3 regions of the Sutcliffiella cohnii genome follow, and region 1 is predicted to be linked to each of the others. Evidence: riboswitches for the same ligand, from Rfam matches in the RefSeq annotation. Region 1 holds a riboswitch; each other region holds the start of a gene.
What was found. A riboswitch is a leader RNA that binds a small molecule or an ion and turns the genes downstream of it on or off. The one in region 1 is predicted to bind S-adenosylmethionine.
Positions count from the first base shown of each region.

Region 2: it holds a riboswitch for S-adenosylmethionine, as region 1 does, so the genes downstream of both, BC6307_RS15325 (sugar ABC transporter substrate-binding protein) here and mtnK (S-methyl-5-thioribose kinase) in region 1, are expected to answer to the same signal.
Region 3: it holds a riboswitch for S-adenosylmethionine, as region 1 does, so the genes downstream of both, BC6307_RS08595 (hypothetical protein) here and mtnK (S-methyl-5-thioribose kinase) in region 1, are expected to answer to the same signal.

Region 1 covers NZ_CP018866.1:1,847,731-1,856,159, reverse strand. The annotation lists gene cspD (cold-shock protein CspD) at 164-361, opposite strand; SAM riboswitch class I at 1,179-1,335, shown strand; gene mtnK (S-methyl-5-thioribose kinase) at 1,437-2,624, shown strand; gene mtnA (S-methyl-5-thioribose-1-phosphate isomerase) at 2,637-3,683, shown strand; gene BC6307_RS09115 (DUF2087 domain-containing protein) at 3,743-4,321, opposite strand; gene BC6307_RS09110 (IS1182 family transposase) at 4,903-6,360, opposite strand; gene BC6307_RS09105 (IS110 family RNA-guided transposase) at 6,717-7,940, shown strand; gene BC6307_RS09100 (methylated-DNA--[protein]-cysteine S-methyltransferase) at 8,143-8,429, opposite strand, start outside.
Region 2 covers NZ_CP018866.1:3,045,456-3,053,884, forward strand. The annotation lists gene BC6307_RS15295 (glycosyltransferase) at 1-470, opposite strand, end outside; gene BC6307_RS15300 (hypothetical protein) at 460-861, opposite strand; gene BC6307_RS15305 (hypothetical protein) at 1,070-1,429, shown strand; gene BC6307_RS15310 (hypothetical protein) at 1,422-1,958, shown strand; gene BC6307_RS15315 (ABC transporter permease) at 2,006-3,004, opposite strand; gene BC6307_RS15320 (sugar ABC transporter ATP-binding protein) at 2,994-4,499, opposite strand; gene BC6307_RS15325 (sugar ABC transporter substrate-binding protein) at 4,562-5,671, opposite strand; SAM riboswitch class I at 5,818-5,926, opposite strand; gene BC6307_RS15330 (hypothetical protein) at 6,051-6,338, opposite strand; gene arsC (arsenate reductase (thioredoxin)) at 6,478-6,897, opposite strand; gene BC6307_RS15340 (arsenic transporter) at 6,922-8,220, opposite strand; gene BC6307_RS15345 (ArsR/SmtB family transcription factor) at 8,234-8,429, opposite strand, start outside.
Region 3 covers NZ_CP018866.1:1,740,423-1,748,851, forward strand. The annotation lists gene yiaA (inner membrane protein YiaA) at 9-482, shown strand; gene BC6307_RS08555 (NUDIX hydrolase) at 487-942, shown strand; gene BC6307_RS08560 (EamA family transporter) at 972-1,916, opposite strand; gene BC6307_RS08565 (AraC family transcriptional regulator) at 2,035-2,940, shown strand; gene BC6307_RS08570 (DUF1835 domain-containing protein) at 3,004-4,113, shown strand; gene BC6307_RS08575 (SMI1/KNR4 family protein) at 4,136-4,552, shown strand; gene BC6307_RS08580 (DUF6886 family protein) at 4,583-5,101, shown strand; gene BC6307_RS08585 (GNAT family N-acetyltransferase) at 5,170-5,631, shown strand; gene BC6307_RS08590 (YjdJ family protein) at 5,665-6,129, shown strand; gene BC6307_RS08595 (hypothetical protein) at 6,222-6,422, opposite strand; SAM riboswitch class I at 6,500-6,604, opposite strand; gene BC6307_RS08600 (NUDIX hydrolase) at 6,768-7,382, shown strand; gene BC6307_RS08605 (alpha/beta fold hydrolase) at 7,512-8,393, shown strand.

The DNA.
Region 1 (8,429 bases):
TTTCACGAGAGTATGTTGAGCGTTCCCTCCCCTTCCACTGCTTTTACTAACACGGTGGAAAAATCCTCCTGTTTATATTCTTTATGGTTCCTATTATGTTACATATTTATTAACTTAAAAAGGACTCCAAAATTGGAGTCCTTTTATTATTTGGCTAGCATTATTATTTTTGAACGTTAGCAGCTTGAGGTCCACGAGCACCTTCAACGATTTCGAAAGTAACTTCTTGACCTTCTTCTAAAGATTTGAAACCTTCGCCTTGGATAGCAGAGAAGTGAACGAATACGTCGTCTTGACCTTCAACTTCGATGAAACCGAAACCTTTTTCTGCGTTAAACCATTTTACTTTACCTTGTAACATTTTTTGTTCCTCCTTGCGGGTTAACCCACGTAAAAATTTATTACTATTCTTGCTCGTTCACAAAACACTTCCAGACGAAATTGCTATTATTTCTGACTTTCCACATTATTTTCACGAACAAAAATAATAACTTTATAATAACAGGAATATTGAAAAAGTTCAAGACATACAAACGATTTTACCTAGTAGAAAAATAAATTCGGGCAGTTGTCAAGTAATTTTCGGTTGCTGTTAAATATTCGAACAGTTGTATGTAATTTCTCATTGCTGTTAAGTAATTTCGGGTAGTTGCTAAGTAATTTTCGAGTGCTGTTAAGTAATTTCGAATTGTTGTTAAGTAATTTCCGAGTGCTGTTAAGTAATTTCGAATAGTTGTTAAGTAATTTCCGAGTGCTGTTATGTAATTTCGAATTGTTGTTAAGTAATTTCCGAGTGCTGTTAAGTAATTTCGAATTGTTGTTAAGTAATTTCCGAGTGCTGTTAAGTAAAATCAGTCGTCATGCACACTTTCTAAATTGCACGTAAAAAAATTCATCCATCTTGCATAGAGAACCGTCTTTTACTTTTGAAAGTTGACAATTTGCGCTTAAAATCTGATGTAAATTAGCATTCTCGCTCCGATAACAGTAACATTTATTATTTTAAACCGTCTGAGTGGGGCTAATGTGCTAAATTCATCTTTGAAGAGCAAAGAAAATAACAAACACTTCATTATTTTTAAAAATTTTCTTGACAATTATTACTTTTACAAGTTATGATTCTCACCAAGTGATATTTTACAAAAATACATACGAACGTAGTATTAACTACTACGAATCTCTTATCAAGAGCAGGTGGAGGGAATTGGCCCGATGAAACCCAGCAACCGACCGTAATATTGTCGTGAGACAAGGCGTTCTAATAGAACGCCGAAGCTTTTGCTTCGTAAGGCACGGTGCTAAATCCAGCAGAAATTACTTTCTGGCAGATAAGAGGTGCGAAGAATCGAACCTTCAAGCCTCTTTCAATATGGAAAGAGGCTTTTGTTATTTTTTTAACGAAAGCCTCCTACACACTTTTTATGGAGGGTTAAACAATGACAACATTAACTAAAACGTACGAACCATTAACAGAAACTACTGCAATCGAACTAGCAATTAAACTACATTTCTTTGAAAATAGCACTAGCATAAACTGTAAAGAAATAGGTGACGGCAACTTAAACTTAGTCTTCCACCTTACAGACGAAAATAACAAAGGTGTAATTATAAAGCAGGCATTGCCTTATGCAAAAGTCGTAGGGGAAAGTTGGCCACTTACTTTAAAGCGTGCTCAAATTGAAAGTAACTCATTAAAAGAAGCTGCCAAACACGTTCCTTCGCTCGTTCCAACAGTTTATTATACGGATGAACATTTAGCGATTACTGTTATGGAAGATCTTTCGCATTTAACGATAAGTAGAAAAGGCCTAATGAATGGTGAAGACTATCCTTTACTATCAGAGCATATCGGACAGTTTTTAGCCAAAACGCTATTTTACACTTCTGATTTCGGCTTAAATCAACAAAAGAAAAAACTTTTACAGCAACAATTCGCTAACCCAGAACTATGTAAAATTACAGAGGATTTAGTGTTTACAGATCCATTTTATGATAGTGAAACGAATAATTTCGAGCGTGAATTATTACCTGTCGTATCCGAGATTTGGAACGATTCTTCTCTTAAACTTGAAGTAGCAAAGTTGAAATATTCATTTTTAACAAATGGTGAAGCTCTACTACACGGGGATCTTCACACAGGTAGTATTTTTGCTAGTAATAATGAAACGAAAGTGATTGATCCAGAGTTTGCTTTTTTCGGTCCTATTGGGTTCGATGTTGGTCAATTTTTTGCTAACCTTATCGTAAATGCCCTTAGTAGAGAGCCACAAAAGCAAGGTGTATTATTTGATCATATAAATAAGACTTGGGACGTTTTTACGACTGAATTTACAAAACAATGGACTTTAGACAGTGTTGAATATTTTACGAAAACTGAAGGATATTTGTCCTACGTTTTTCAATCAATATTGGAAGACACAATTGGATATGCCGGTTGTGAATTAATTCGTCGTACCATTGGCCTTGCTCACGTAGCCGATTTAGATAACATCCCTTCCATAGAAACACGATTAAAAGCGAAAACAAAAGCTCTGCAACTTGGCAAATATTTTATTTTGAATAGAGCCAATATTCACTCTGTTGAAGATTTCATCCAAGTTAGCTTACAACATGTACAACAATAAGGAGTAGATATAATGACAACTGTAAGAAACATTCCCATTTCTGTCGAATGGAAAGATACGTATATAAAACTATTAGACCAGCAGAAGCTACCGAACGAAACTGTTTATGTACAATTAAAGACGATTGAAGATGTATGGGATGCAATCGTTACGTTAAAAGTTAGAGGTGCGCCTGCGATTGGGATTGCAGCGGCATATGGGTTAGCCCTTTCCACTAAACAATATAATGTAGAGTCTATGGATGAATTTAAAGATCTTTTCATTAAAGATATAGCTTATTTAGCGAGTTCTCGCCCGACAGCCGTGAACCTATTTTGGGCGTTAGAAAGATTAACAAATGTTTTACATGATAGCAAATCTGTAAACGAAGCAAAAACCAATATAGTTCACGAAGCGATACAAATTCAAGTGGAAGATGAAGCGGTTTGCCACCAAATTGGCGATAACGCCCTCTCTTTACTTCAAAAAGGCGATAAAGTTATGACCATTTGTAATGCTGGTTCTATCGCAACGGCTCGATACGGAACTGCTTTAGCTCCCTTTTACCTTGCAAAAGAAAAGGATTTTCCACTTTCTGTTTTTGCATGTGAAACTAGACCAGTTTTACAAGGTGCTAGATTAACAACATGGGAGTTACAACAAGCTGGTGTGGATGTGACGTTAATAACCGATAATATGGCTGCCCATACGATTATAGCTAAGCAAGTTTCTGCTATTATCGTTGGTGCCGACCGTATAACTGCAAACGGAGATACAGCTAATAAAATCGGTACATTAGGTTTGGCCATTTTAGCGAAACATTTCAACATTCCTTTTTACGTCGCTGCACCTTTATCAACTTTCGATATATCATTAAAAACTGGAGCTGAAATTCCAATTGAGGAACGAAGTGAAACAGAGGTTACGACAATTGCTGGCGTGAAAGTTGCTCCAGACGGAGTTTCTGTTTTTAATCCAGCCTTTGATGTAACACCGAATGAATATATTACAGCAATTATTACGGAAAAAGGAGTTATACTAGGAGATTTAAAAGAAGAAATAGTTAAGTTATTTCAGTAAAGTTTAGACGTTTGGTGATTTACCAAACGTCTCTTATTATTCTTAAAAGCTTGATTCCCTTATTCTATCTTAGCCCACATTTCTTTTGGATTTAGCTCATAAATACCGTTTTCTCTATACATATAGTGATTGTTAATAAATTCGCGTCTTATTGTAGCGTAGTCTTCATGATATTTTTTAATATACTCATTAATCTCTTGTTCTGTATATTTCTTCCCTAGTGTTACTCCTTCTAACATATGCTCAAAAATCATTAATCTTTTCTTTCGTTGAGCAGGAATTGTTTTTAATCTGCCATCAGGCAATAAAAAATTTTTAATAATATCTTCTTTTTGTTTTCCCATTACATCCATCCCCTTTTTCGCTCGATCCATTACTTTTAAAATAGATTCATTAAAAAACTTTAAATCTTTTTCATTTAAATAATAATAAATCGTATTTTTCTCTCGCTTCTCTTTTATTGCACTAACTTCTTTTAGCTTATTCATATGGTGAGATATCGTTGGAGGTGTAACACCAAGCTTCTCCGCTAATTGTTGGCCTGATAAAGGTTCCTCCGCGGCTAAAAGGATGAGCAGTTTAATTCGCGTTTTATCCCCTAACGCCTTATAAAAGTTAACCATTTTATTTAATTGCATCTTTCAAAACCTCCACTAATTAGAAAACCATCTAATTAGATAATAATCTAATTAGATGGTTTTTTCAACATTATTTACCAAGCCTATACAATATTTGTTGTTTTTGTTCTTTATCAATTACATGTAATTTACTTAAAACTTCCGTATAAAAAACTAATTTTTTCCGTTTACGCATTAAAAACACCCCTTATGTTGTATTAATGCAACTTTTTTTGTATTAGTAAATTATATGCAGTCTATTGGCTTTTAAAAACTTGTCCAAAAAAGAAATATATTGTTATCTCCATTTTTACTCAACAAAGAGAGGTCGGGACATTACTATTTTGATCTAATAAATAAACGAACAGAAAATTGTAGAGTGGAAATAACCCGCTCCGGAAATATACTTCGCTTTCCGCGGTCGGCTGGTGAGCCTCCTCGTGCTAAAGCACTGCGGGGTCTCACCTATGCCTTACCTCGAAGCTGCTGAAAAAGGTTGTTATATTTAAACCAGATAAAAATTTATAGAAATAAAAGGAGTACTTTTTGATTTTTAATCAGAAAATACTCCTTTTTATCTCCTTCACAGGTCAATTTCTTACCTATTTTTCATTTATTAGTTTGATTATCCTCTTCATATTAGTGACAAATATGGTGGTAGCTCCTTGTATTTTCATACCAAATAGACCCGAGGAATTGGCTTTTTTATACCCGTGTCTATGTTTTAATTCGCTATTTTTAGCCTCAATTTTGTAACGTGTTTTAGCTAATCGCTTAAATTCCTCTGTTTCTTGAAATGCTTCTTGGGAAAGGTGTTCCGAGGATTTAATCGATACTGAATACGTTTTGGTTTTGGCCCCTTCTATATAACAGCCATCGCGTAGCGGACAAACTTTACATTTCTCTACATCAAAAAAGTATTTCAACTGCGGATTCTGGGATGTATCTTGTCTTTTTTTAACTGACTTCTTATTAGCTAAATGGCCAGCGGGGCATACATACATATTTGCGTCCTTATTAAATTCAAATTCCTTTCCTCTTTTACGATTTCCGTTCGTAATGATAGGATGCAGGCGAGAAATTAATTGCTTTTCGTTCTCATTCATATATTGTAGATTATCTTTACTAGAGTATGCGGTATCTCCAACTACTGTATCCACCATGAAACCATTTTCCTCACTAGTCTCTACCAATTCTTTTAAGTACTTGGTATCGCTTTTCTCACCTGAGGTAACCACGGCAGCCGTAATAATGCGTTCATCTGACATCGCAATATGTGTCTTATATCCCAAAAAGGAATAATCTGAAGCTTTATATCCTTTTCGTGCATCGGGATCTCCGCCATAATTCGCTTCTTCTTGAATATCCTCCACAACTTCTTTTACCATGTTGATTTTTTCTTTAATAGCTGGCAACTGCTTTAATTGTTCCTCTTTTTCGAGAACCTCGAGTATGGCAGTGGTATAAGCTAACTCATCTTCTAATGAATCTGTGGCTGGTTTATCTGGGAACTTTTCTTTTATAGATGGTTGATGTTGATAGGCAACTTTCCGTAATGATTTAGATTTCTCTTGAACATATTCATTCGCTGTTTTGGAATGGAAACGTGATAATGTATGCGTGGCATCTACAATAATCGTGTTACTCTTTAAAACCTCGTGTTCCAATGCAAGTTCGACTGTCTTCGCCACAAGTACATTCATTAAGTCCTTATCTTTCAAACGTAGTCTTCGAAATTTGGTTAAAGTACTAGAATGGATAACAGAAGCCTCTGGGATAAGATCCAAAAAATATTTAAAAGACAAATCATACCTAGCTCGTTCAACTAAGTCTGCATCAGACAGATCATGTATTTGTTTTAGAAGTAAATATTTAAACATTCGAACAGGTGGTTCAGCATTTCTCCCAGTATCTAAACAATACTTATCTTCTAGTTCCTCTTCCACAAAACTAAAATCGACCAATTCCTTCATTTGACGAAGAAAGTTATCTTTCGGAATTAACATATCGTAAAGTTGGTAATGTGCGCTTAAAGGTAATGAAGGCTGTCGTTCTAACATTGGAAATCCCCACTTTTTAATATAATAGGTTAATTATATTAAAAAGTGGGGATATTGTGTATTCTTATAGGGACTTTTTCAGCAACTTCGCCTTACCTCCCGCAGTCTTTCATGTATTACAAGCTATACACCACAGAGAATGAAAATGGTTTTTGCGTGGCTATACTAATGCTACGGCTGGATGAGGAAGGTCGTGACTCCTTGGTGTGTGTGAGCCCTCCCCGCAGTCTGACTCCTTCGACCACGGTGCATCACAGATTGTTGCTCCCTTTATGGGAAGCACTCATGGTAGATTAACCCTATTCTGGTTGTTGCACCAGCCTCAAAACTTCTTCGCCGTAGAAAGGATGTTTTCAATGGAAGTAATCATTGAGAATGCTTGTGGTATGGATGTCCACAAGGATAGCATTACTGCATGTGCCATTACAGCAAAAGGAAAGGAGATTGAAACTTTTTCAACTAAAACTATATATCTTATAGAGTTGGTGGACTGGGTTAAGAAACACAACTGTACCCATGTGGCGATGGAAAGTACAAGTGTCTACTGGAAACCTATTGTCAATTTACTAGAAGCAGAAGGTATTGAATTTCTAGTTGTGAATGCTCAACATATTAAAGCTGTTCCTGGGCGTAAAACCGATGTGAAAGATGCCGAATGGATTGCCAAATTACTTCGTCACGGTTTACTTAAAGCTAGTTATATTCCTGACCGAAATCAGCGAGAATTACGTGAACTTGTGCGTTATCGTCGTAGCATAATTGAAGAACGTGCCAGACAATATAATCGGATTCAAAAAGTGTTAGAAGGAGCTAATATCAAGCTTGGCTCTGTTGTTTCTGACATTATGGGAGTTTCTTCTCGTGATATGCTTCGATCCATAGCGGAAGGGAATGAAGACCTTGAAGAGTTAACAAACTTTGCGAGAGGAAGAATGAAAAATAAAAAAGATGAATTGAAACTCGCACTTCAAGGGTATATTCAAGAACATCAACGATTTATGATAAAAACGATTATGGATCATATCGATTTCCTAACTGAGCAAATCGATAAACTAGACAAAGAGATAGAAAAAAGGATGGAAGACGATCAAGAAGACATAGATCGTTTAGATTCCATTCCTGGCATTGGAAGAAAAATGGCGGAACAAATGCTTGCAGAAATTGGTCCAAATATAAAAGAGCAATTCCCGACTGCACCCCAACTATGTTCATGGGCGGGTTTAGTTCCAGGAAATAACCAAAGTGCTGGAAAACGTAAGTCATCCAAAACGATGAAAGGAAACAAATATCTTAAATCAGCACTCATTGAAGCAGCTCATTCTGTTCGAGGGTCTAAAAACTACCTTGGTGCACTTTACCGTCGGACTGCTTCACGTAAAGGTAAAAAGCGTGCAGCAGTTGTTGTAGCCCATGCGATGTTACGAATCTCCTATTATCTCTTAACACGAAAGGAAATGTACGTAGATCTAGGAGAAGACTACTTCGATAAGCAAAGACAACAGTCCATTGTTAGACATTCACTACGAAGATTAGAAAATTTAGGCTACACCGTGACACTAGTTGAACCAAAAGTTTCATAAAGCGATCCCAAAAAGTCGATAGATTTTTGAGTATGACGCTCTCCTCAAAAAACAAGAATAAGCTGCGTCTAATTTAGTATTGCCATTTTTCCATATTTTAGTGTTATATTTTCATGGTAGGAGTCTACGTATATTTCCTCCGCTAATTCTGCAATTTTTCGTTTTTTATCATGATCGTATTAGTTTCATCTCAGCCTCTTTTTTAAAGTTGTATACCTTCGATTTCTAATAATCGTTCTTTCAAATGCACATTATTTCCTGCATAACCTACTAGTTTTTTATTATGACCAATTACTCTATGACACGGTACAACAATTGGAATTGGATTTCTACGGTTAGCCTGCCCAACAGCTCTAACTGCTTTCGGATTATTGATTGCAACAGCCACGTCTTTATAGCTTTGCAACGTTCCATATGGTATATTTTTCAACGCATCCCAAACTTGTCGTTGGAATTCAGTACCTTGAATACGTATCGGTAAATCGAAGG
Region 2 (8,429 bases), 1.2 Mb from region 1:
AGTTTGTCTATACAATATTGAATTTGAGCCTCTTTCAACCACATACTGTTATAATGCGCTACAAAATTACTATTAGAGAACTTTAATAGCGGAACGATCTTTTCCCTCTTTACTAATTTTTTTATAATCATTACAATGCTACGATGATTTTTTTCCCAATAGGAATGAATTGTTTTATAGCGATTTACGTACACAAGTGCAGAAGGGTTTACTTTTTCTTCATTAAGCGCTAGTGCTAATTTCTCCTTTAAAAAAGTACTATATTGGTTTTTAAATGTTTCTTCCTCTACCATATGTAAAAATGTAGGTGTAATAGTAAGGCCAACTTTATGCTTGAGCTGTTCATACAGCAGAAAAAAAGGTAAATACGAGTCCGTCAATTTTTCAAAAAAGGTTACCGTTTCCCTTTCGTTGTTCAATGAAAAAATCGGTACATGTGCATGAAATACAAAAGATATTTTATTCGCCATGCACTTCACCCTTTCCGTATATAGTATAAGAGGAAAAACCTTCTAAAGTTGTAGATTCATAAGACAAGTTATCAACGCTCTCTTTCGATATAGTTGTATAAAATAACGGCGATTGTGCAATCGGAACAAATTTCTCTTCACATATGACACCAATTTCAACTAATAATAATTTTTTCTCTTCGATTTCAGGAAATATCACGTGTCTCCTGTAATTCGGATGAACAATCTCTTTATATTCTTTGCCAGCACGTATATCATACAGTCGATAAAGATACTCCCACTCTTTCGAAGGTAAAAAAGTCTTAGCTACGTCTAGTTTCCAACGAGGTAATTTATAGTCTACTAATAAGGAATGATCCTTAGTCCAAATTAATTTTATTTCTTTATTCAAAAAGTCTCCCTCCTACCCTCATAAAATGTAGAAAAAATGCGTAAATTGTATAGGCTCTTTCTATGTATTAAGAAAAAACCTTCTTTTTCTTTATTGTCCATAAAACGGAAATTATTTTAACAGTATGTAACAATTACAAAAAACTAATGATTTTTTATAGTAGTTTAGTTTATTATTATAAAAGTGAACTTAAAAACGAGGTGAAAGCATGATTTATGCAAGTATAAGCCTTATCGTCATTTCCGCCGTTCTTATCGTTTTATCCTTCTTTCAACGTGACAAAATAAAAGAACTAGAAGAAGAAGTTGAACAATTATCTATGGAAGTTGTTCAAGATAAATATAAATTAGAACGAAAAATTAAAGTGTTAGAAGAGGAGCTACTTGTTGGAGCTAGCCCTTCAGAATCTTTTAAGTCTGGACAAGCGAGCGAAGAAGAGGTAGCGATATCCCTTTATCAAAAAGGATATACCGCTCAGCAAATTGCTCAGTTCACTTCTACACCTTTAGCTAAAGTACAAACTATGCTTCAATCTGTCCAAAAGAAAGGAGCGAATTCCTATGAATAATAGTATTCGCGCTTTTGCTATTGGAATCCTCTTTGCAACAGGAGTAACTGGGTGTGCATATGCATTTGAGGGCTCAAAAGAGGTAGTAATAGAGGAGGGACAAGTTCTTTCCTATGCAGAAGAAAATAGTTTAGTTGTATTATCAAAAGAAGAGTACGACCAACTACTACCACAATTAGATGACTTGAAGGATGAAACAACAGCAAAAGAATCAACCGAACCGGAAGAAGATAAGAGTGTAGAAGAAGAAGTAACGAAAGAAGAAAAAATTGAAGAAGAAGAAAAAGAAGAGCCGAAAGAAGAGAAAAAAGAAGAACCTAAAACTTATACATTAACAATTCGTGAAGGTATGTTGCTTCATGAGGCGACAAAAGAATTAGAAAACGCTGGAATTATTGATAATGCATTTAGCTTTAATCAATATTTAGAGAAGAATGACAAAAGTAAGCTAGTCCAAATTGGAACATTTGAATTAACTACAGGTCTTTCTTATCGTGAAGTAACGGCTATTATTACAAAAAATAGATAATGAATAGTTAATGTTTAACAGAGGAGGATCTATATTCCTCCTCTTTCTTATTTAAATTTATAATATGTTATCGCTAATGCTAATGCTAGTACTGCTCCTTTTACTATATCCATTGCATAATATGGAACACTCATCATCACTAATCCATTTTGTAGAATACCGATTAATACAGCTCCTATAAATGTCCCAAATGCATTTGGTTTACCAGCCCCAAGAACAGAGTACCCTATAAAAGCTGCCGCAACGGCGTCCATTAAATAAGGGGAACCTGCGTTAATTTCAGCCGTCATGACTCTTGACGCTAATACAATACCACCAAGTGCAGCGAAAAAGGCACTCATCAAGTAAGCAGCTACTTTATATTTGGAAACAGCTATTCCTGATAATCTAGCAGCCTCTGTATTTCCACCAATAACGTACATAGACCTTCCATGCTTCGTAAAGGTTAAAAAAACGTGAACAATAATTACAACAAGTAGCATAATGATAATAATCCAAGGAACTTGCCCAATCCGTGCAAACAATGAACTGATTGCACCTTCTGCGAACGTCCCGTCAGGCATCATCATGTTTTGTGAAACTGTTGCTCCTTTTGTATACGTTAATGCTACACCTTGAATAATAAACATCATTGCTAACGTTAGTAACATATCAGGGATTTTCACTTTCACAATGAAGAAAGCGTTCAAAGCCCCAACTAGTAACGCTGCCGCTAATGCGGATAGTATCGCTACTAATGTATTTTGCGAAAACCATACAAACATCGAAATAACGATAGCATTGGAAAGTGACGCTACCGAACCGACGGACAAATCAAAGCCATTCACTGTTAACGAAATCGTTATTCCAATTGCTATAATGGTAACGATAGATATGGAACGTAAAATACTAATTATATTATTGCTCTGTATAAAAGCGGGTTGTGAAATAGCAAAGAATGCAATTAATAAAATAATAGTTAAAATAGTCCCGTATTTATATAGAAAGGTAAACATATCCCACTTTTTTGTTATTGTCGCTTTTTTGGTAGATAGCTCATTTTCCATTGTCGGTGCCTCCTGTTGCATAATACAATATTTCCTCTTCACTCGTTTCAGAAGTAGTAACCTCTTTCACAATCTTGCCATCATATAAAACGTAAGTGCGGTTCGTTAACCCAATAATTTCTGCTGTTTCACTTGAGGCATAAAGAATTCCTTTCCCCCTCACTGCAAGCTGTTGAATTAATTCAAAAATATCTTTTTTTGCTCCAACATCTATTCCTTTTGTCGGTTCATCAAAAATATAAAGATCTGCATCTGTTAACAACCATTTCCCTATTACAATTTTTTGTTGATTTCCACCAGACAAAAATTGTACTTTTGTTTTAGACGAAGGCGCTTTAACTCCTAAACGATTAATTAACTCATTTGTCTTTTGATTTTCTATCTTTTTATTTAAAAAGTGATATTTATTAGAAACGACATGTAAGTTAGCGGCTGTCATATTTACTGCGACAGATTCAGAAACAAGAACACCTTCTTTCCTTCTCTCTTCTGGAATGAAGGCAATACCTTTAGAAACTGCATCTGTCGGGCTTTTAATCTTTACTTTTTCATTACCAATCATCACTTCACCTGAAGCAATTGGCTCACACCCAAATAAAGCTCTACATAATTCTGATTTACCTGCACCAACTAAACCTGCAATCCCTACTATTTCACCTTTTCTCACATGTAAATGTACATTTAATAACATATTAGAATCTGTTAATCCATTTACCTGTAGCAATGGTTCACCTATAGTAGCCTGACGTTTCGGAAATTGATCATCAAGTTTTTTTCCAAGCATAAGTTCAACTACTTTATTTGGAGTGGTTACATGTATTGCCTCGTGTGCAACTACTTTCCCATTTCTCATCACTGTAATTTCATCACATAACGCAAATATTTCAGGTAAGCGATGAGAGATAAATATAACTCCTACGTTTTTTCTCATTAACTCTCTGACAATTTTAAATAGCTGATCTGTTTCCTTCTTACTTAAACTAGCTGTCGGTTCGTCTAGCAAAAGAAATTTACAATCAGTCGTAAGAGCCCTTGCTATTAACACCATTTGTTTTTCAGCCAGTGTTAAATCCCGCACTAGTTTTGTAGAAGATACTTGCACATCCATGCTTCTTAAAATAGCTTCCGCTTCCTTATGCACTTTCTGCCAATTCACCCAAAATTTTTTCTCTACTTTATGCAACATAACGTTTTCGCCAACTGTTAAATATGGAATTAAACCAGTATCCACTTCTTGATGGACAATTTGGATCCCATATTGTAGAGCCTCTTTTGGCGAATTAACGAAAATTTTTTCTTCATTAATTATGATATCGCCTGTATAGTGGGTGTAACTCCCGGAAAGCACTTTCATTAACGTTGATTTCCCAGCACCATTTGCACCAATTAACGCATGAACTTTACCTGTTTCTGCGATAAAATGAACCTGTTGTAATGCTTTCACTCCAGGGAATTCAATAGAAATATTCTCCATGTTTAGTGTCATTTTCTTCATACTGTTCCCCCATTTGTAAAAGAAAAGGGAACACCCTCAAAAATCGAGAGTGTTTCCATTACTTATTTTGTATAGTGGGCTTTTAATACTTTCATCCATTCCTCTTCGAAGGCAGTTGAAACTCCCCAACCATCAACAATATCCGCTAAGTTAACCATATTAACTGGTTCAGTCGCCGTTTGTAATGCTTCTTGAGAAATTAATGATGCTTCTAAATCGTAAGTATCCGGAGTCTCTTCCCCAGCAAGCTTTTTCGCTAAAATTCTCATATTCACTGCACCAATTAACTTCGGATCAACTGCCGCTGTATATTCCCACGAACTTCCTTCTGATTGAATTTCTTGTAAATCTGCGTTCGAAACGTCGATACCGTAAATTTTTATTTCATCACGGCCAGCTTCTTTTATAGCACGAGCCGCCCCAATAGCGAATGCGTCCCACGTTGCAAAAATAGCATCAATTTCTCCTTTTCCATGCTTGTTTAACATTGCTGCAACAGCGTTTTGCGTTTGTACAGACGTATCTGAAGACGCTACACCAAACCGTTCTAATTCATTTATACCACTGTTTTCGTTTAACACTTGCTGGTATACCGCGTTTCTACGTACCATCGGCGGAAATCCATCTACCCATAAATAAACGATATTTGCTTCGCCATTGTAATCTGCTACTAACTGATCAAGAGCTAATTGAGCTAATGCTTCATCATCCTGCGACGTTAGTGTAACTCCTGAAACAGTAGCAATGTCCGGATTAGAATCAAATGTCACAACACTTTTTCCGTTTTCCGTTAGCTTTTTTACAGCATCTACTGTAGCAGCATCATCACCGTGTGAAATAATAAAACCATCAAAATCTTGATTTAACGCTTGTTCAATAGCATCATGAAATTTAGCAGTATCACCGTTTGCTGTAAAAACGTCAACTTCAAAGCCTAACGCTTCCCCTTCTTCCTTCGCTCCTGCTAAAAACTGAGTCGTATGGTCATCACCACCAATTTTTCGAATGACTTTAATTTTCGCACCTTCCCCGTTAGAAAAACGTTCTGGAACATTGTCAAATGAAACTGGCTCATTACTTCCTTGGTTTGTAGGCTGGTTATTGCTACACCCCGTTAGTATTAATGAAAATGCAAGTGCAGCTACAAAGAATCCTTTTATCCAATTTTTCATTGTTATTTCTCTCCTTTTTCAAGTCTCTTAATACCGACCTATTTCTCTTGATTTACAATCCACTGAGAGGGCTAAAGATATGTAAGTAAAATAAAAAACCTCTCTGATAAAAGAGAGGTTTTAAACGGCATAATCCGGTTTATCCTCTCTTATCTGTCAAAACAATTGCTTGTTTTGCAGGATTTAGCACCAATTCCATTATGGAACGGTTGCTGGGCATCATAGGGCCAGTCCCTCCGCCTCTCTTGATAAGAGATCAAGTATTAAGATTTATAATTTTTATATAACAATACTTTAAACTGTTAAAGTGTAGCTGTCAATGTTTTTTTAATTTTAATTATTTTCAATACAATCCGTTTACACTAAGAGCATCTATTAGTTAATCACAACAACAATTTAATTCTAATCCTTCAAAAACTAGCGCTTCGCCGTAAGGTCCTTCCTCAACTTTAAGAGTAACCCCTTTTAATAGTGACTCTACCTCTGGCTCCATCGCTATATTAATTTCATTAATCGTTACCACAATATCATCTTTTTTCGGATTATCTAATGAAATGCCTACTGGCGTATCTCCACATGTTGAATTATGAAATAATCGAACATTGTTTGCTTCATGTTCTTCTAATATATTTTCTAAAGCGATTTTTGCTTCATTTGAAATGTTCATATTTCATCCCACCTACATTTGTTAATGTCACTTTTACTATTTTCGGCTTTTAACAAATAAATGTAAAGAAATATGCTTTTCCTTAAAAATATCCAGACAAAAAAACAGCAACCCCTCATTTGGAGTTACTGTCTTTTAATTACTTACCTGTATCAGCAAATTGCTTTATGCGATCTCCAATTTCGTCACGAACTCGTTGGAAAAATGCCCATTTTTCTTCATCAGAACCTTCTGCCTTCGCCGGGTCATCAAATCCCCAATGAACTCTTTCCTTATTTGGAGGAGTTGCTGGACAAATATCATTAGCATGACCACATAAAGTAACAACTAAATCTGCTTTCTTTAAAATATCAGGGTCAATTGTATCCGAAGTTTGATTAGAAATATCAACACCAGCTTCATTCATCGCCTTTACTGCGTTAGGGTTCACACCATGTGCTTCAATCCCCGCACTGTAAACTTCCCACTCATCGCTTAAATATTTCTTTCCCCAACCTTCTGCCATTTGGCTTCTGCAAGAATTTCCTGTACATAAAAAGTAAATTGTTTTTTTGCTCATTTGTTTTATCTCCTTTTATTGTAATTAGCCAATAATTAATAGCCAAATATATAAACCAATTAAGGTTATGAATAAAGTTGGGACTGTTAAAATAATTCCTACTTTGAAATAATAGCCCCAAGTAATTTTTACACCTTTTAAGTTAAGTACATGTAACCAAAGTAGTGTAGCAAGCGACCCAATCGGTGTAATTTTTGGTCCTAAGTCAGAACCGATAATATTGGCATAAATGAGAGCTTCTCGTATTACACCCGAAGTATTTGTATCTTGAATTGCAATTGCATCTATCATAACAGTCGGCATATTATTCATAACAGATGATAGAATAGCAGCAATGAATCCCATCGAAATTGTTGCGACGAATAATCCTTGATCTGCAGCTTTTTGAATTACATCTGTTAACACCGAAGTTAAACCTACATTCCTTAAACCATACACAACGACATACATTCCTATAGAGAAAAACACAATTGCCCATGGAGCACCTTTTAATATCTTCGTCGTTTCAATTGCATCACTTGTTCTACTAATAAATAAGAAAATAATAGCTACTGTTGCTGCGACGAACGAAACAGGAATTCCACTGAACTCACTTACGAAATATCCAATTAATAAAAATGCTAATGCATACCATGAAAGCTTAAATAACTTTTTATCTTTAATTGCTTCAACCGGTTCCTTCAAATGAGTGGCATCATATGTTTTTGGGATGCTTTTACGGAAAAACAAATATAGAACTACGATACTAGCACCGAGAGAAAAGAAGTTAGGCACAATCATTCGAGATGCATATTCTACAAAACCTATTTGGAAAAAATCAGCCGACACGATGTTTACTAAGTTACTTACGACTAACGGTAAAGAAGCCGTATCTGCGATAAACCCACTTGCCATAATAAATGGAAGAATCATCTTTTCTTTAAAATTTAAGTTGCGGACCATCGCAAGTACGATTGGTGTTAATATTAATGCTGCCCCATCATTCGCAAAAAAGGCAGCTACAACCGCTCCTAACAACGATATATAGACAAACATTCTCACACCTGACCCTTTTGCAAACCTAGCCATATGAAGTGCAGACCATTCAAAAAATCCAATTTCATCTAGTATTAAAGAAATGATAATTAACGCAACAAAAGTAAGTGTTGCATTCCATACAATTCCAGTTACATCCCAAACATCTTGGAGTGAAACAACTCCTACTACTAGTGCAATAAGCGCACCAACACAAGCCGACCAACCGATGGAAAGCCCTCTTGGTTGCCATATAACAAAGATGAGTGTCGCAATAAAAATTGCAGACGCTAAAATAATATTTAACAACTGTATTCCCCCATTACTTACATGAAATTCGAAGTCCTTTTACTTCTAATTCATCCATTTTTTCTTGAAGATTAGGCACATGAGATAGAATGGATTTTAGAAGCGGATAATGATCATGTTGATCATTTAAAGAGTAAATAATCCATTGTCCTCTTCTTGATTCTTTTACTAAGCCGATATCCTTCAATTTTCGTAAATGTTGACTTATG
Region 3 (8,429 bases), 110 kb from region 1:
AAAATGAAATGTCAAATGAACATGACGCTGTATTAGATACAGAAAAGCAAAAAGAACCGCCAAAAGTGAAAGTGGAAAGAAAAGAAGGAGAACCGACTGCTGCTTTCAAAGGTGCTTCATGGGGAGCGTTACTAGTTGGTGTAACGGCTTATCTTATCGGGCTATTTAACGCAACAATGGAGCTGAACGAAAAAGGCTATTACTTTGCCGTACTAGTTTTTGGGCTGTATTCAGCAGTTTCGTTGCAAAAAGCAGTAAGAGATAAAGAAGATGGTATTCCGGTTACTAACATTTATTACGGTATTAGCTGGTTAGCACTTATTATTTCTATTTCTTTAATGGGAATCGGTTTATATAATGCGGGCAGTATCATATTAAGTGAAAAAGGCTTTTATGCAATGGCTTTTGTTTTAAGTTTATTCGCAGCAATAACAGTTCAAAAGAATATTCGAGATACAGAGAAAGCTAGAGAAAGAGTCTAAACTTATGGGGTATATTGAAGATTTACGAAAAGAAGTTGGCCATCGTCCATTAATTTTAGTAGGTGTGGCAGTAGCAGCCATAAATGAGAAAGGGCAGTTGTTATTACAAAAACGTAGTGACGGCATGTGGGGAGTTCCAGGAGGTTTCATGGAGCTTGGAGAATCAACAGAAGAAGCTGGTAGAAGAGAAGTGTTAGAAGAAACAGGGATTGAAGTTGGTAAACTCGAGTTAGTCGGTGTTTTTTCAGGAAAACAGCACTTCGTTAAATTACGTAACGGCGATGAATTCTACCCTGTAACAGTAGCGTACGTAACAAAGGAAATTATCGGTGGAACGTTAAAAGCAGATGGTCAAGAAACTACAGAAGTGAAATACTTTCATTTAAAAGAACTACCAGATGAACTTAACCCACTTATAAAAAATCTAATTAAACAATATTCTCTTACATTATCTATCTAAAGCAAGTTTAAAAGCCCCTTTCAGCCAAATTAGCTGATTTTAAGGGGCTTTTCTTCCTTATACACTTTACTCTTTATCGTAGCAGGTTCTTTATTCAACGCTAAGATGAAAATCATAAAAATAATACAAATAGTTCCAATCCATTGAAAATGGCCAAAAGGTTCATTTAACCAAAATACAGTTGTAAAAACAGCTGCTAGTGGCTCAATACTTGCGAGTAAGCTTGATTCTTTAGCAGATAGGCTTTGTAAGCTCTTAATATAAAACCAAAAGGCAATCATTGTTCCAAAAATGATGACGAATACTAAGTAAAAAATAGCTTCTCCTGTTAATGCTTGAAAGTTCATTTGCCAAGGAGGATGAATCCAGCTTAAAAAGAAACTGCCAATAATCATTGCCCATCCAACAATTACAAGGGAATCAAATTGTTTTAGTAATGGTATCGCATATAAAGTATAAAATGCTAATGCCACGCCAGATAAAACACCCCAAATAATAGCCGGTGCAGGTACAGATAATTGCGAAACTGATCCGTTTGTTAATAAGAAAAAGCAGCCTATTAATGCAAGTGTAACAGTAAAAACATCTCGTCGTGTTAACACCGTTTGCTTTCTGAAAACTAAATAAACGATAATCATAACTGGTGCTAAATATTGTAATAACGTCGCAACCGCTGCATTGCCATGTTCGATGGAAGCCATATACGTATATTGGACGGCTAGCATTCCGAATAGGCCAAAAATAATTAACGGAATTGCTATTTTTTTCGTTTTCCAAACATCGAATATTTGAGCACGATCTTTGCTAAAAAATTGAATGGCTAATAGTAATAATCCAGCAATAAGTAATCTAGTCGTTACAAGCCATTCTACATTTATATTAAAGTCCTGAAAAAGCTTTTTAGAAACAGTTCCACCAATTCCCCAGAATAAGGCACCGGTTATAACGAGAAATATCCCCTTTTGTCTACTCATTTTATTACTCCACCTTTAAATATAAAAATAGTGATACAATAATCCCTATAATAAAGGTAAAACTCATGAAATAATACTAATAATGGATAAAAAAATATAAGTATATTGAGGTGGGAAGGTGCAAATAAAAGATTTTCGAGTCGACAAAAGCCTAAAAGAATTAACAGAGCATCGTACGGTTGTGTTACCAATCGCGTGTTACGAAACGACCATTAAGCAAAATATTAATGGAAATATTCCATTTCATTGGCATGATGAATTACAGTTTGTTCTCATTGTGAAGGGAGAAGCTCTTTTTCAAATTAACGAAGAGAAAATTACTGTTAGAGAAGGGGAAGGGTTATTTATCAATAGTGGTTGTTTACATGCAGCAATAGATAAAAATGACTCTGGTTGTGTTTACATATGTTTAAATGTTTCTCCTAGTTTCGTTTTATCTCAAGAGCTGTTTAATTCGTATGTAAATCCGTATATACAGGCGACGAACATCCCGTTTTTGCACATATCACCAAATGAAACCTGGGGAGAAAACATTTTAACCTCTATTAAGAAAATAAATGAGTTATTTAAACAAACCCAACCTTACTATGAAATCGATATTAGTCTACAGTTAACGTTAATATGGAAAAATTTAATAATGAACGGTATTCCGTTACAATTTGTACAGACAGAATTGTTAAAAAGCCAAAGGATGAAGCAAATGCTAAATTGGATCCACCATAACTATGCGGAAAAAATTCAATTAGAAAATATCGCAAAGGCAGGTCATTTAAGTCGTTCTGAGTGCTGTCGATATTTCAAACGAATTTTAAAGAAATCACCATTAAATTACGTAATCGATTACCGCATTCAAAAAAGCTTACTATTACTTCAACAGCCTGAATCGAATGTAACAGATGTTGCTTACCAGGTAGGATTTAACAGCACCAGCTATTTCATTGAAAAGTTTCGAAAAACGATGAACATGACACCATTAGCATATAAAAAATACAAAAATAAAAGCAGAAAATACGAGCAGGATTAGGTCTTCTTATGTGGAAGTTATTTACTATAGCTTTAGATGATTGATACTAATAAAGAGGAGTTGATGATTATAAATTTCAAAGTTGTATTTCCATTTGTCTATTTTTTAATCGAACCGAATCGAGTACTTTGTTATAAAATAATATGTGATAAATATGTAACTTTTTTGGATTTGAGTACGTATAACGAGTGGGAAACGTATGAATTAAATGATGGAGAAGAATTTGAGTTTTTTAACCCTGACAATAAGAAACAACTCAAAGGTGAGGGGTGCTTTATTTCACAAGATGACTTAAATAGAATGGTAGATATAATAAATAACTGTATCCAAATACACCGTCGTTCAATTAACCTTTCAGACATGACAAGTGTTCACATCGTTTCCCCAGAATATGTAGCGGGTTCATTAAGAGTAGGTCTAGACAATCCTAAAACTGTTATTGGTTTTCCAGATTTCTTATCCATTGGACCGTTGTGGAATTTCCATGAAGAAAAAGGACAAACTCTCCGAGAAGAATGGCTATTTGATAACATCAATTATGAGCTTGATGATTTCGATTATCGTAATAAACTAAATATTACTATTCATCAAATAGTGGATATACCTAGTGATGTGCCGATCAATCTTTGGTATGGAGAAAATGCTGATGAACAAATAGGACTTCGTTTTATCCTATATGCGTTAAGAAATAAAGATAATGACATTTTTCTAATGAATTCTACAGAACTTTATAGAAAATATATTAATGCCAAAGAGCCTTTACTTCATACAGGTCAGATCGAACCTGAAATATTAAGACTGCTTTTTGAACAAAGTAAGAAAAATCCACCATTATCACAAAAATTCAGATTAAAGCTTTTAAAAGAATGGGAGGCTTTATCTCAAACGAAAGAAGTGCTTCGTGCTTGGGACAACGGTAAAGTAGTTGGCTTACCGAGTGACAACTATGACAAACAAATTATCGGGACTTTGGCAAGGTTACATAAAGAACAAGAAAAAAGAGACTTTATAAAAGTTGGGCAGGTTATCGGTAATTTGATCGAGCATTCGAATGTACCTGTTAATTCGCACTTTTTAGAATATAGAATCCGGTATTTAATTTATCATGGGGTATTTGAGTTGAAAGGTATACCGAAATCGATAAGGCATTATAGTGTTAAATTGCGTTCTTAATAATATTGTAGGTGGTTATTAGATGTGGAAGGACTACTTAAGCAATATTTCAGTAGAGTGTCAGTTTCAAAATCCTGTAACAAAATTTGAACTACAATCAGTTGAAGATAACTTACATGTAAAAATCCCAGCAAAAATATTGGAACTATACAAAGAGACAAATGGTGTATTTGGTCATTATGGGATTTCATACATTTGGTCAACCGAACAAATGATACGTGAAAACCTGTTTGCTAGAAACTTACATAATAATATGGATAACTTTTTATTTATTTCAGATGCAGGGAACGGAGATTTATTTGGCTATTCTTTTGTAGACGGAATGCAGCAAAATGAATGCATATATTGCTGGAATCACGAGGATGGTCGTGTGAAAATAATCTCCCCGTCGTTAGAAGAGTTTCTAAAAGGCTGGATACTGGGCGAAATTTCAATTTGATACTATTAATTGAGAGCCAAAGGAGGAATTATGCGACTTTTTCACGTAAGCGAACAACCTGACATTTCAAAGTTCGTACCTCGAATACCTACTAGACAAGATATGGATCAAAGTAAAGGGTTAGTTTGGGCAATTAATGAAAAATGTTTACCTAACTTCTTAACACCTAGAAATTGTCCGAGAGTTACATATCATTGTAACGAGCGTACCACAGAGGACGATAAAAACCGCTATATGTCTTCTAAAACTACAAACCACGTTGTTGCCATTGAGCATAAGTGGTTTTCTACTATGAGAGATACTACATTATACTTATATGAATTTAACAGTACTGATTTTTATCTACTCGACAGGTGTGCGGGCTATTATGTAAGTGAAAAAACTCAAGTTCCTATCAATAGATTTGTAGTGAATGATTTATTGATGGAATTAATCCATCGAAAAGTAGAAGTAAGAATAGTTGATAGCCTTTGGGATTTATGTGAAAAGATTCAAACAACAAGCTTTGATTGGTCCATGTGCAAAATGGGAAATGCACAAAGGAACTAGTTAATATTTATGGCTAGCAGACCCTACTCGAAAAGGGTTTGCTGTTAAGCAAGGGGGAGAATGGAAAGATGAAAATTAGACTTGCACAAACAAAAGATATTAAGCAATTAATACAAATGAGATGGGATTTTACGATTGAGCATGATGAAAGTAAACGAAACGCATCATTTGAAGACTTTGAAAAAGAATGCCACTCTTTTTTAGAAGGTGCTATAAACGGCAATCAATGGTTCATTTGGGTAGTCGAAGAAGATGAAAAAGTTGTATCTCATATTTACATCGAATTAATCCAAAAGGTTCCGCGACCTGGTAGGGTAACTTATCCGTTCGCCTACATGACAAACGTATACACTGTTCCAGCATATAGAGGGAAGGGTGTTGGTAGTGAACTTCTAAGTTACATAAATAAATGGATAGAAGAAAATAATTACGAATTCGTCATCGTATGGCCAAGTGACGAAGCTATTAATTATTATAAGAAAAATGGTTACAAACATTGTACAGAGCCGATGGAATATTTTCCTGGTTAAATTGGATGTTTATGAGAAAGGTAGTGAACTGTCTTGTTTAAGTTTTTCTTTCAACTCGGAGTAGCAATGATGATCCTATTGTTTTCTACTTTTGTTTCTTGGTACGAAGGTAGCGCGATAATCGATCATCCGTGGGAATGGGAATATTCCACTCCGTTTACTCAGCTTAATGGAGAAATTCAGAATGGAAACCAAATATCACAGCTAGATTATTTTGTTTATGCGGCGAAATTCCATCCGACATTTCCATTAGTAATGTTAATCAGTTTTTTGTATCTATTAATTCTTGTTAGTTTCCAAGTCCTTAATACTAAACACTTTATATATTTTTTAAGTTTTGTAGCTGCATCCTTATTTTTTCTAAGTTATTTAGTTTCTAATTCATCAACAATAGGTGGGAACGTCTTTTTTTACTTTAGTATGTTAACTGGTATTGTATGTATTGCCACAACGATTTGCATGAAGTTTTTAGGTAGCAAAAGGGAAACTACTGCATAAATTATAATTTCATATGAACAAGAATAATTTGTCAACAAGCACAATTGTAAAAGGACTCAAATACAGAGTCCTTTTTTAATCGTAATAGAGTTTTATGAAAACTTCTTTAACCGGATGGAGCTAAACCCAGTATGTGGATGTACGTTGGACTGGACTTTGTAATATTCATATTCCAACTCTGAAAGCGTCAAATCAAGTAATGCATCTTCTTTTTTATAAAATTGATGATGTTCTAGTAATTTTGAAATGATCTCCATTTTTCTTACTTCTACAACTTCGTTAAGTAAACTCATAAAATCCTCTCCTTAAAATATCCATGTTTTGAAGACTAATAAAAGATAAGAAGATTTTAAGAAATGTAATGAAAACCAACTTATCTTCCAAGTGAAAAACTTGTAGGATTTAGCACAGTGTTCAAAAGGAACCTGTTGCTGAGGTATCATCGGGCCAGTCCCTCTACCTCTCTTGATAAGTAAATATAATATTATGATATACATATTATTCCGATTTGTCTACTATGAATTAATGGTTTGTTACATGTATCTTAAAGATAGTGATAGTCCGGGGTGGTTTAATTAATGATATTGGTTATAATTAAATTAATATTAAGAAAATCCATATTTTGGCGGTGAAACAAAATGGAACCTAAATGGTTAGAATGGGCAAAACAGCTTCAATCGATTGCCCAGGCGGGATTAACGTATTCAAAAGATGTTTATGATATGGAGCGGTTTGAGCAGATAAGAGATATTAGTGTAGAAATAATGTCTCAACATACAGATATAGACAATTCAATAATAAAAAAATTATTTGCAAACGAAACTGGTTATGCTACTCCAAAAGTAGATATAAGATCAGTAGTTTTTAAGGAAAATAAAATTTTATTAGTTAGGGAAAATGATGGGGAATGGTCTTTACCAGGCGGTTGGGGGGATATCGGCCTAACACCGAGTGAAGTGGCTGTAAAAGAAGTAAAAGAAGAATCTGGATATGAAGTAAAAGCTAAAAAATTGATAGCGGTAATGGATAAAAAGTGCCATCCGCATCCTCCGTCACCATATCATGTTTATAAAATGTTTATTCAATGTGAAATTATCGGGGGCCATGCACAATCAGGGCTGGAAACTAGTGAAGTTGGCTTTTTCGATGAAAACGAACTACCCAAATTATCTGTAGCAAGAAATACAAAATCCCAAATTCAACTAGCTTTTAAACATCTACATAATCCTCAAGAGCCTGTCTATTTTGACTAATTATTCGGTATTTAGAGATAGTGACTTATATTGATGCAGGAGGTGTTTTGAATCAACTCTTTAGAAACTGTAAGTATTAACGGAGATAAGCAATGGATTTATATAAGAAGTAAAAATGAAAATAACCCAATTCTTCTTTTTCTACATGGTGGTCCAGGAGCCGCTCAAATTTATTGTGTAGATAATTATTTTAAAGATTTAGAGGAAAGTTTCATTGTTGTTGATTGGGACCAAAGAGGTTCAGGGAAGAGTTACAATAGTAAAATTACTAAAGAACCATTAACGATTAATCAATATTTGGAGGATACAAAAGTTTTAGCTGAAATGCTAATGAAACGCTTTAACAAGAATAAGATCCTTTTAGTCGGTCATTCGTGGGGGAGCATCATTGGCTTGTTAGCGGTACAAAAATATCCGCATTTATTTCAATGTTATATAGGAATTGGTCAAGTTATTAACTTATTAGAAGGCGAAATAATAGGTTATGATTACGCCTTAAAACAATCTAAGTTGAATAATGACATTTCTAATCGAAAAAAATTAGAAAAAATAGGACCACCTCCGTATCCAACTCTATACAAAACTGCTCTATTTAGAAATATTCTAGATAAGTATGGCGGCTATAAGTATCAACAAAAAACGAGCCTATGGAATGATTATTTAAAAGAAATGATAGAGTCTAAGCATTATAGATTAACAGATACGTTTAAGTGGTTCAGAGGTACAAACTATTTAGTAAAAAGTCTAAGGGACGAGATGTTGACGATAAATTTTAAAGAGCAGGTAACATCAGTCGCTATTCCGGTGTATTTTCTAGCAGGGAAGTACGATTATATAACGCCAACTACAATAGTAGAGGAGTACTATGAGCTAATTAAAAGCCCAGCGAAAAAATTAATCTATTTTGAAAAAGAAGGACATGATCTTCATTTTGAAAATAGTAAAAAATTTATGGAGATTTGCCAAGAGATTTTATTTAGTTTTGAAGATAGTAAACAAAACTTTATATAGAGTCATTGTTTGGTGGGACCTTTACTTAGGAAAAAA